Regions from separate parts of the Bradyrhizobium sp. CCBAU 21365 genome, predicted to be linked through region 2. Evidence: riboswitches for the same ligand, from Rfam matches in the RefSeq annotation. Region 2 holds a riboswitch; the other holds the start of a gene.

Evidence for each region. Region 2 has a riboswitch for ZMP and ZTP ahead of XI02_RS26300 (bifunctional methylenetetrahydrofolate dehydrogenase/methenyltetrahydrofolate cyclohydrolase). Riboswitches for the same ligand answer to the same signal wherever they lie in the genome.
Region 1: linked by a shared signal. The riboswitch ahead of glyA (serine hydroxymethyltransferase) and the one ahead of XI02_RS26300 (bifunctional methylenetetrahydrofolate dehydrogenase/methenyltetrahydrofolate cyclohydrolase) in region 2 are both predicted to bind ZMP and ZTP.

Annotation. Positions count from the first base shown of each region.
Region 1 covers NZ_CP030036.1:5,088,870-5,093,075, reverse strand. Annotated here, with positions in the region: gene XI02_RS23425 (IS110 family transposase) at 1-182, shown strand, start outside; gene XI02_RS23420 (hypothetical protein) at 411-566, opposite strand; gene glyA (serine hydroxymethyltransferase) at 675-1,946, opposite strand; ZMP/ZTP riboswitch at 1,982-2,067, opposite strand; gene XI02_RS23410 (response regulator transcription factor) at 2,154-2,816, opposite strand; gene XI02_RS23405 (sensor histidine kinase) at 2,813-4,206, opposite strand, start outside.
Region 2 covers NZ_CP030036.1:5,612,821-5,617,026, reverse strand. Annotated here, with positions in the region: gene XI02_RS26320 (VOC family protein) at 1-86, opposite strand, end outside; gene XI02_RS26315 (hypothetical protein) at 348-986, shown strand; gene XI02_RS26310 (hypothetical protein) at 1,200-1,724, shown strand; gene XI02_RS26305 (hypothetical protein) at 1,845-2,252, opposite strand; ZMP/ZTP riboswitch at 2,473-2,552, shown strand; gene XI02_RS26300 (bifunctional methylenetetrahydrofolate dehydrogenase/methenyltetrahydrofolate cyclohydrolase) at 2,568-3,431, shown strand; gene XI02_RS26295 (MaoC/PaaZ C-terminal domain-containing protein) at 3,559-4,020, shown strand.

The DNA of each region.
Region 1 (4,206 bases), 520 kb from region 2:
TTTATATGGCGGCCCTCAACGCAGTTCGCAGAGCTGATCCGTTCAAGGCCTTCTATGCACGACTGCGACAGGCCGGAAAACCAGCCAAACTCGCCCTCATCGCCGTCGCCAGGAAGCTGCTCACGGTCCTCAATGCCATGATGCGAGACCGAAAGCCGTACCTGCAGACCAAACCAACATAACAGTTGCCGGCCTTCGCCGGGACGACGGCGGGTGTTGTCGCTTGTGCGTCAAACATTCGCATTCTCGCGACATGATATGTCCGAGCCTTGCTCTTTTCACCCTATATTTTTGCTGCGGTGCTTGGCTTGCCGCGTCGGGCAACTCAGTGGCACGCGCGCGCGCGTTTTCGGCACACCAAGCGGCTTGTTGACGCCTCCCGGCGGCTTGGTGCCCGCCGGGCGTAGCTCTCACAGCCTGGACAGTGCCAGGCCGAGGTAACCGATCAGCGCACCGGTGCTGAGAATGATGACGACGAGCGCCTGCTCCGAGCGTGCTTGCAAGGTTTTCCGGGTCACGGTGTTCGACGCTCCGTCTTCGAGATCATGCGGTCCAACGAACAGCATCAATTTCCGTTCCGGTCGTTCCCGGGGAACCTTCATGACGTGCCCATGCAGACTGCACACCCGGACGAGCGACGCGACGAACGCGGAACAGGAACGCGGCTTGGCCGCCTATGAGGGCGGTGCGATCCCCGGAACGGGGAAAGCGCGGCACATCTCGACGCTGTTCGACCTCAGTCGCTTGACGACCGCTGCATCTCCCTTCGACCGGAGGGATCCCGCAATGAGCTCGGCGATGAGGCGCATTTCGGGCTCGCCCATGCCGCGCGTGGTCGCCGCCGGCGTCCCGAGGCGAATGCCGCTCGGCTTGAGCGGCGGACGCGGATCGTCGGGAATGATCTGCTTGTTTGCGGTGATCCCGACGGCGTCGAGGATGTTCTCGGCCGCGCCGCCGTCCAGGCCGACGCTGGCCACCGTATCCACGACCATCATGTGATTGTCGGTTCCGCCGGTGATCAAGGTCATGCCGCGTTCCATCAACGCTTCGGCCAGGACCTTCGCGTTACGGATGACCAGCCCTGCATAGGCCTGAAAATCGGATGTCGATGCCTTCTTCAGCGTGACCGCGGTTCCGGCCACAACGTTCATGTGCGGACCTCCCTGCAATCCCGGGAACACCGACGCGTCGATCTTGCCGGCGAACTCCCGGCGACAAAGAACGATGCCGCCGCGCGGTCCGCGAAGCGTCTTGTGCGATGTCGTCGTCATCACGTCGAAGCCCGCATCGAGCGGATTGCGCAAGGCGTTGCCGGCGATCAGGCCGCCGTAATGGCTGACGTCGGCCATGGTCAGTGCACCCACCTCATCGGCGATACTCTTGAAGGACGCATAATCCAGATCGCGCGGATAGGAGCTGTAGCCGCACAGCACCAGCTTCGGACGGACGTGCCGGGCCATGGCGCGGAGCCCATCGAAATCGATGGCGCCGCCGTTTGACGGCTGCGTCTTGTAGCGGGCGAAGTTGAAGAGCCGCCCCATGTGCGACACGGGCGCGCCATGGGTGAGATGGCCGCCGTGTGACAGGTCCATCGCCAATATCGTATCGCCGGGCTGCAGCAGGCCGAGATACACGGCCTGGTTCATTGGCGACCCGGACAGAGGCTGAACGTTGGCATGTTCGGCGCGGAACAGCGCGCAAGCTCGCTGTCGGGCAAGGTTCTCTATCTGGTCGGTAAATTCCTGGCCGCCGTAATAGCGGCGCCCCGGATAGCCCTCGGAATACTTGTTGGTGAACACCGACCCGAGCAGCTCGAGAACCTCGGGATAGGTGTAATTTTCCGACGGAATCAGCTCGACGCCGTCTTGCTGGCGGCGCTCTTCGCCCTCGAGCGCAAGGGCAACTTCCGAATCGTTGAGGTGGAGTTCATTGCGGAATGACGGCATGGTCCGGGCTCCCTAAGACGCTGGATCATCAGCTGAACGGGTGCCCAGGCGAACGGCGCTAGAACCCTTCGCGCTTCACCGTGGTCAATTCCACGTAAGCTCGCCAGTCGCGCGAGGGGCGAATGAGCCTGCGGAGCTCATCGCGAGCAGAAGGTTATCCAATCCCCGGCGCGCTCGCAAGAGTTGGTCGCTGCCGCCGCCGCGGGCTCAGCGTTCGCCGAGATCGAGCTGCGTCAGGATGCCTTGCCGCAGCGCGAGGCGGACCAACTCGATATCGGTGCCGACGCCGAGCTTGTCCTTGATCAGGGAATGCAGGTTCGCGACCGTCTTGGGGCTGAGGTGCAGCGCCTCGGCGATCTCCTCGGTGGTGTTCTCCGCGAGCAGCATCCGCAGCACCTCGAATTCCCGCGCGGTCAGGAGGTCGGCAGCCTTCCTCTCGCCGGCAAGGTGGCTGAGCGCGAGCTCGTGGTCGATATCCGGGCTGATCGCGATCTTGCCCGACAGCGCATCCATCACGGCGTGCACCAGCGTCTCCGGCGGGCTGGTCTTGGTGACATAGCCGCTCGCGCCGGCGCGGATCGCCTGCACGGCAAAGGCCGCGTTCTGGTGCATGGTGAACACCAGGATTTTTGCGCGCCTGTCCCACTGCCGGAGGCGGCGGATGGCCTCGATGCCGCCGATGCCGGGCATCGACAGGTCCATGATGACGAGGTCGGGCCCGGTCTCCTTGTAGAGGCGGTAGGCCTCGACGCCGTCGGAGGCTTCGGCGACGACGCAGAGGTCCGGCTGCTTCTGCAGCATCGCCCGGTAGCCCTCCCGAACGACGGCGTGGTCGTCAACCAGCATGATGGTTCGCGCCGCATGGCTCATGCCGCGCGCTCCACCGGTGCGGCCTCTCGGCTGGCCGCGACGGGAACGATGACGCGGAGCGATGAGCCGCTGGGCTGTCCGGTCTCGAAGCTGAGCCGCCCGCCCAGCGCGGCGACCCGTTCGCGCATGCCGAGCAGGCCGAGGCCGGACTTGAGCTGGGGATCGCCTTGTAGATCGCCGGGCTGGCCGTCATCGTCGATCGCGAGCACGATCGCGCTGTCCCCGCCGCCGGGCGCCGCCTCGCGCATCTCAAGCCGCAGCATCACGCGCGTGGCGCCGGCATGCTTGGCGGCGTTGGTGAGCGCCTCCTGCACGATGCGGTAGAGGTTGGCGCCGACGGAGGCGGCAAGGCGCTCGAACGATCCCGATATGGTGATCTCGAACCGCGGCTGTCCCCGGCTGCGGCCGTTCCAGCTAGCGACCAGGCCTTCGAGGCTGGCCGCAAGTCCGAGTTCGTCGACATCGGGCGGGCGGAGCCGGAAGAGGGCGCCGCGCAGCGTCTCCATCATGCCGGTCGCGGTCCGCGCGATGCCGTCGCATTCGGCGAGCAAAGGCGGGCAATCCGCGGCCGCGGTCTGGCGCGCCGAGGCGGCGAGCGCACGGATGGCGGCCAGCGACTGCCCGAATTCGTCATGCAGCTCGCGCGCGAGGTGCCGGCGTTCCTCGTCCTGCACCAGGATCAGTTTCTGCGTCAGCGCGTTGCGGTCGGAGAGCGCGGCAGCGAGGCGCTCGGCGAGCTGGTTGAAGACGTCGCCGATCGCCGACAGTTCGGCGAGATCGAACGGCGGCAGGCGCGCGGCGAGGTCGCCTGCGGCGATCCGTTCGAGCCCGTCGCGGATCTGCCGCGTCGGACGCAGCGCGCGCGCCAGCGCCGCATAGACCAGGGCGCAGAGCAGCGGCAGCGCGATCATGAACACCGCCATCAGCCGGCCGGCATCGTGCCAGGCCTCGGCGGTCGGCACCGCCGGATCGATCCAGGCCACAGCCTCGCCGACGGCGTTGCCGCGCGAAACCACCTGCCGTACAGTCTCGCGGCCGGGATCGAACAGGCGGCGATAGAGCGCCGCGAAGGCCAGCGGCGGCGCGGCCTGATCGGCTTGCGCGCCGCCGCAGAAGCGTTGGCTGATCTCGCCGCTATTGCTGCGAAAGGCGATGCACAGTCCCGGCGTCATGACCGTAGCGGCAACGCTGTCGAGATCGGGAAAGTCGGAACGCGCATTGTTCAACCATTGGATCTTGCTCTGCTGCAGCTCCAGCGTCTTGGCGGCGACATCGGCAACGGCCGCGATCCGCCCGCGCACCGAGCGGTCGGCCTCGACCAGGAAATAGCCGGAGATGACGGCAAAGCAGAGCGTCGAGACGATCGCCACGCGCAACGTCAGCCGCAGTT
Region 2 (4,206 bases):
CCGCCGAGAATGTCGCGCAGCCAGGTCGCGGTGGCCTCGGGATCGGGACTGCGCAGGTGGACGTGGTCCCAGGTGACGACAGGCATTGCGATCTCCTTGTTGTTCTCGCGCCGCTTCGGCGCGCGGCACTCGCTCTCGGGCGGCGCGAACTTAGCGAGCGGCCGGCCGTGAGACCATCCCTCCGTGCTGCCGGCCGCAAGATTACCGTCCCGGAATGAAACCATTGCGGCCATCAGCGATTGTCTTTGCGTGGCCGCTCGACCTGCGGCCGACCCGGAAGTCGCACGGTGCGGCTTCCTCTCTGTGTGGGGGCGGCCCGATCAGGCCGCCAGGGTGAGGGCACGACGATGCGGATCGGCTTGGCGTCGTTTCGGAGGTTGGCCGCCGGACGTCTCGGTGAGGGGGGCTTCTACGCCGGCCTGCTACTGCCGCTGATCGCGCTCGCCGGGATCGCCGCCTGGTTCATGCTCCCCGAGCCGAGCGACGCCGGAGACCAGGATGTCTGGCCGGTGTCTTCCTCCATGGTCCGCACCGCGCAGAATGCCTCGACCGGCGCGCAACCGGCCCAAATCACAAATCAGGCCGCGAGGGATGCGCTGGCCGCACCGGCGGACGAGCCGACCACTGTCGGCGTGGCCACCGCCCCACAGGGGACAGAGGAGGCCAGGCCGTCCGGGCCTGGCGCTGAAAGGTCGCCGCTGGACAAGCTGCGGATCGCCTCGCAATCGTGGCGGCGCGGCGGGCTGGGTTCGAAGGCGCTCGTCACCCTGACGCTGCGCAATGCCAACGATTTCGCGGTCAAGGACATCGAGATCGCCTGCGCCTTCATCCGCCGGGACGGTCGGCCGCTGACCGAGCGCAAGCGGCTGATCTCCGACACCATCGCCATGAAAAGCCGCAAAACTTATTCGCGGATGTTGGTCGGATTCGTCAATGTTAACGCAAACAAGGCGAAATGTTCGGTCGTGACCGCGAGCCGCCTCTAATTCCCGGCATCTCGAAAAAGTGACCGCGAATTGACTTGTCGGGTGAACCGTAACGGCCGGACAGGAACTAACTAATAAACCAGCCGTTAGTGAGCGACCGGCAGCGCGGACAGCGTCCGGGTGATCATGCGCAGACGATGAAATCGCCCGCGCGATGACTTATGTCGTCGCGCCGAGATGAACCGCGCCCGCAGCGCGGGGGGAGCTACCAAAATGCCTGTGGCGCGTTATTTCCTGTTCGTTGGTGGCGTGCTGCTCGCGCTGCTCTTCGTCGTCAATGTCATCGTGCCGCAGGAGGCCGTGGTCGGCGGCCAGAACCAGGGCCTGTCGTCGCCGGGCGTCGACAAGACCATGGTGCGCATCAAGTCGATCCAGAAATTGCCCGAGCGGGTGGTCTACGACACCAATTTGCCGACCATCGTTCCGGCGCAGGTCAACGCGGTTGCCGCGGCCATGCCGTCGGCTACGGGCGACGCGTCGGCGCAAGCCCGCGTCCGCAATACGTTCGCCCAGTTCATTCCGCCGGAGAAGGCTGACGCGCAGAAGGTCGCGGCCGAGACAAAGCCGGCCGAGCAGCCCGCGCAGGCCCAGCCTCAGGCGCCGAAGAAGCGTAAGGTCGCGCGCTACCATGCCCATCCCCAGCAGCCGATGCGGCTGGCACAGCCCGGCATGTATCAGCCCTACCGCGTCGCGCAGCAGCAGCGCATGGGCTTCTTCGGTGGCTTCGGTACTTGGTAAGAAAGGCCGCCCGCAGCCGGCAATCGATCCGCCGCCGCAAGCACTTGCGGCGGCATTTTCATGTCCGGGATCAGGCGGGTGGCCGGATCCGCGACGGCGTCCGAGCGCCGCCCGCTACCTTTAGCGCGGCAGGCGCGGAATCTTGTCCGCGAAGCCGTTATAGCAGGTCAGCCGCTCGTCCTCCTCCTTCACGAAGCGGCAATCGTTGACGCCCTTGGCCGGGGCGGCCTTCGGCTTCGGCTGCGGCTTGAAGATCTCGTCGTAGCAGATCAGCCGTTCCTTGGTGGCGTCGTCGATGTCCTGACAGGCCTGAAGCTTCTGGGCGACCGATTGCGGCTTGTCGGGCGCGGCAGGCTTCTCGCCCTTCTTGGCGGCCGACTTCTTGCCGACCTGGACCAGCGGCTTGTCGCCGACCATCGGCTGCGAGGTCGCCGCCGGCTTGTCGGCGTCGGCGGGGGCCGGCGTGGTGCCTTGGGCAAGCGCGGCAGCCGGGCAGAAGAGCGCCAGCGCGAGGATGATATGTTTCATGTCGAAAATGTCCGAAATGGCGTGATGACCGGAAGGATGGCGCCGGGGATCGGAAAAGCCCGGCAAGCGCCGAGACTTAACGCAAGTCTTGCCCGAATCCTACCCCCAGAGGTGACCCGCCCGGCACCGATCCACCGGCAAAAAAGTGGGGGCAATTCGTCGCCGTTCGACCCGCGGGGAGAGCGTGAATTGCCTTTGCCCGGCGGGGTGGCTATGACGACGCCATCTGCGCGACTGGCGCTTGGATGGACCACCATCGGGGAGCGCAGAGACTGAACGCCGCGCGCCTGGGCACCGCTTCGAAACGGAGGTGCCATGACGGCGAACATTCTCGATGGGCATGCACATGCCCAAATTGTCATCGACAAGATTTCTGGCGAACTCGACCGGCTGCCCCGCGCGCCGGGGCTTGCGGTCGTGCTGGTCGGCTGCGACCCGGCGAGCCAGATCTATGTGCAGAGCAAGGTCAGGATGGCCGAACGGCTCGGCCTGCGCGGCGAGGTCGCACGCCTGCCGGATGATGCCAGCGAGGCCGATCTGCTTGCCAGAGTGGAGACGCTCAATGCGCGCGACGACATCGACGGCATCCTCGTGCAACTGCCGTTGCCGGCGCATATCGACGCCTTGCGCGTGATGGCGGCGGTCGATCCCGCCAAGGATGTCGACGGCCTGCATGCCCTGAACGCCGGCCGGCTGTTTCACGGCGACGATGCGCTGGTGCCGTGCACGCCGCTGGGCTGTCTCCGGCTGATCAAATCGACCCTGTCGGACCTCACCGGCGCGCATGCCGTGGTGATCGGCAGCTCCAACATCGTCGGCAAGCCGATGGCCGCGCTGCTGCTGCAGGAGCACGCGACCGTGACCCAGACTCATATCCACACCCGCGGCATCAGCAGGATCTGCCGCGAGGCCGACATCCTGGTGAGCGCGGTGGGCAAGGCCGGCCTCGTGCGCGGCGACTGGATCAAGCCGCAGGCCATCGTCATCGACGTCGGCACCACGCGCGTCGAGAAGCCGGACGGCGGCTATGCGGTGTGCGGCGACGTCTCGTTCGACGAGGCGGTGCAGGTCGCCGGCGCGATCACGCCGGTGCCGCGCGGCGTCGGCCCGATGACGATCGCCTGCCTGATGGAGAACACGGTGAAGGCCGCAAAGGCGAGGGCGGCCCGGCTGCAATAGCGCGGGATGCCTGCGGCGATATGCGCGCGGCGGTGTTGCTCGCGTATCGCGCGAAGTTTCATGACGTCCGGGGTAATGGAAAGCCCGCACCGTTCGTCTAGCATCGCGCGACAGATGGAGGCGCGCGATGCTGTATGCGGAAGATCTCACCGAGGGCCAGACGTTCGAGCTTGGCAGCTACACGATCGGCGAGGCCGAGATCCTGGAGTTCGCCGGGAAATATGATCCGGTGCCGATCCATACCGATCCCGTCGCGGCTGCGGCCGGCCCGTTCGGCGGCCTGATCGCAAGCGGCTTCAACACCATTGCGATCTATCAGCGGCTCGTCGTGGAGGCGATCTGGACCAAGGTGGCGGGGATCGTCGGGCGGAGCTTCGAGATTCGCCTGCCGAGCCCGGTTCGGCCCGGCGCCACGCTCACCGGCCAATCCCGGATCCAGAAGATCACCATCAGGCCTGAGCGGCGCGACGCCGTCGTGATCTTCAAGACGGAGCTGGTCAACGACGAGCAGCGCCCCGTTCTTGTCCTCGTGCTCGACGCGCTGATCCACATGCGGCCGGCGGAGCAGGGGCGGGCGCAGCTCGGCTGAGGGGCATCCCGAAGTCATCCGCCTCGGACCGCGGCCAACGCCGCCATGTGTTCCCCGCACGCGACTTGTCGTCGCGCAATGTTGCGGCAATTATGACAAGCTGGCGGCAGAACAGCAGCGCATCAATGACGTCATCATCGACGAGGTCGTGCTGCCCGGTATTCACTTTGTCGATGCGCCGAAGGC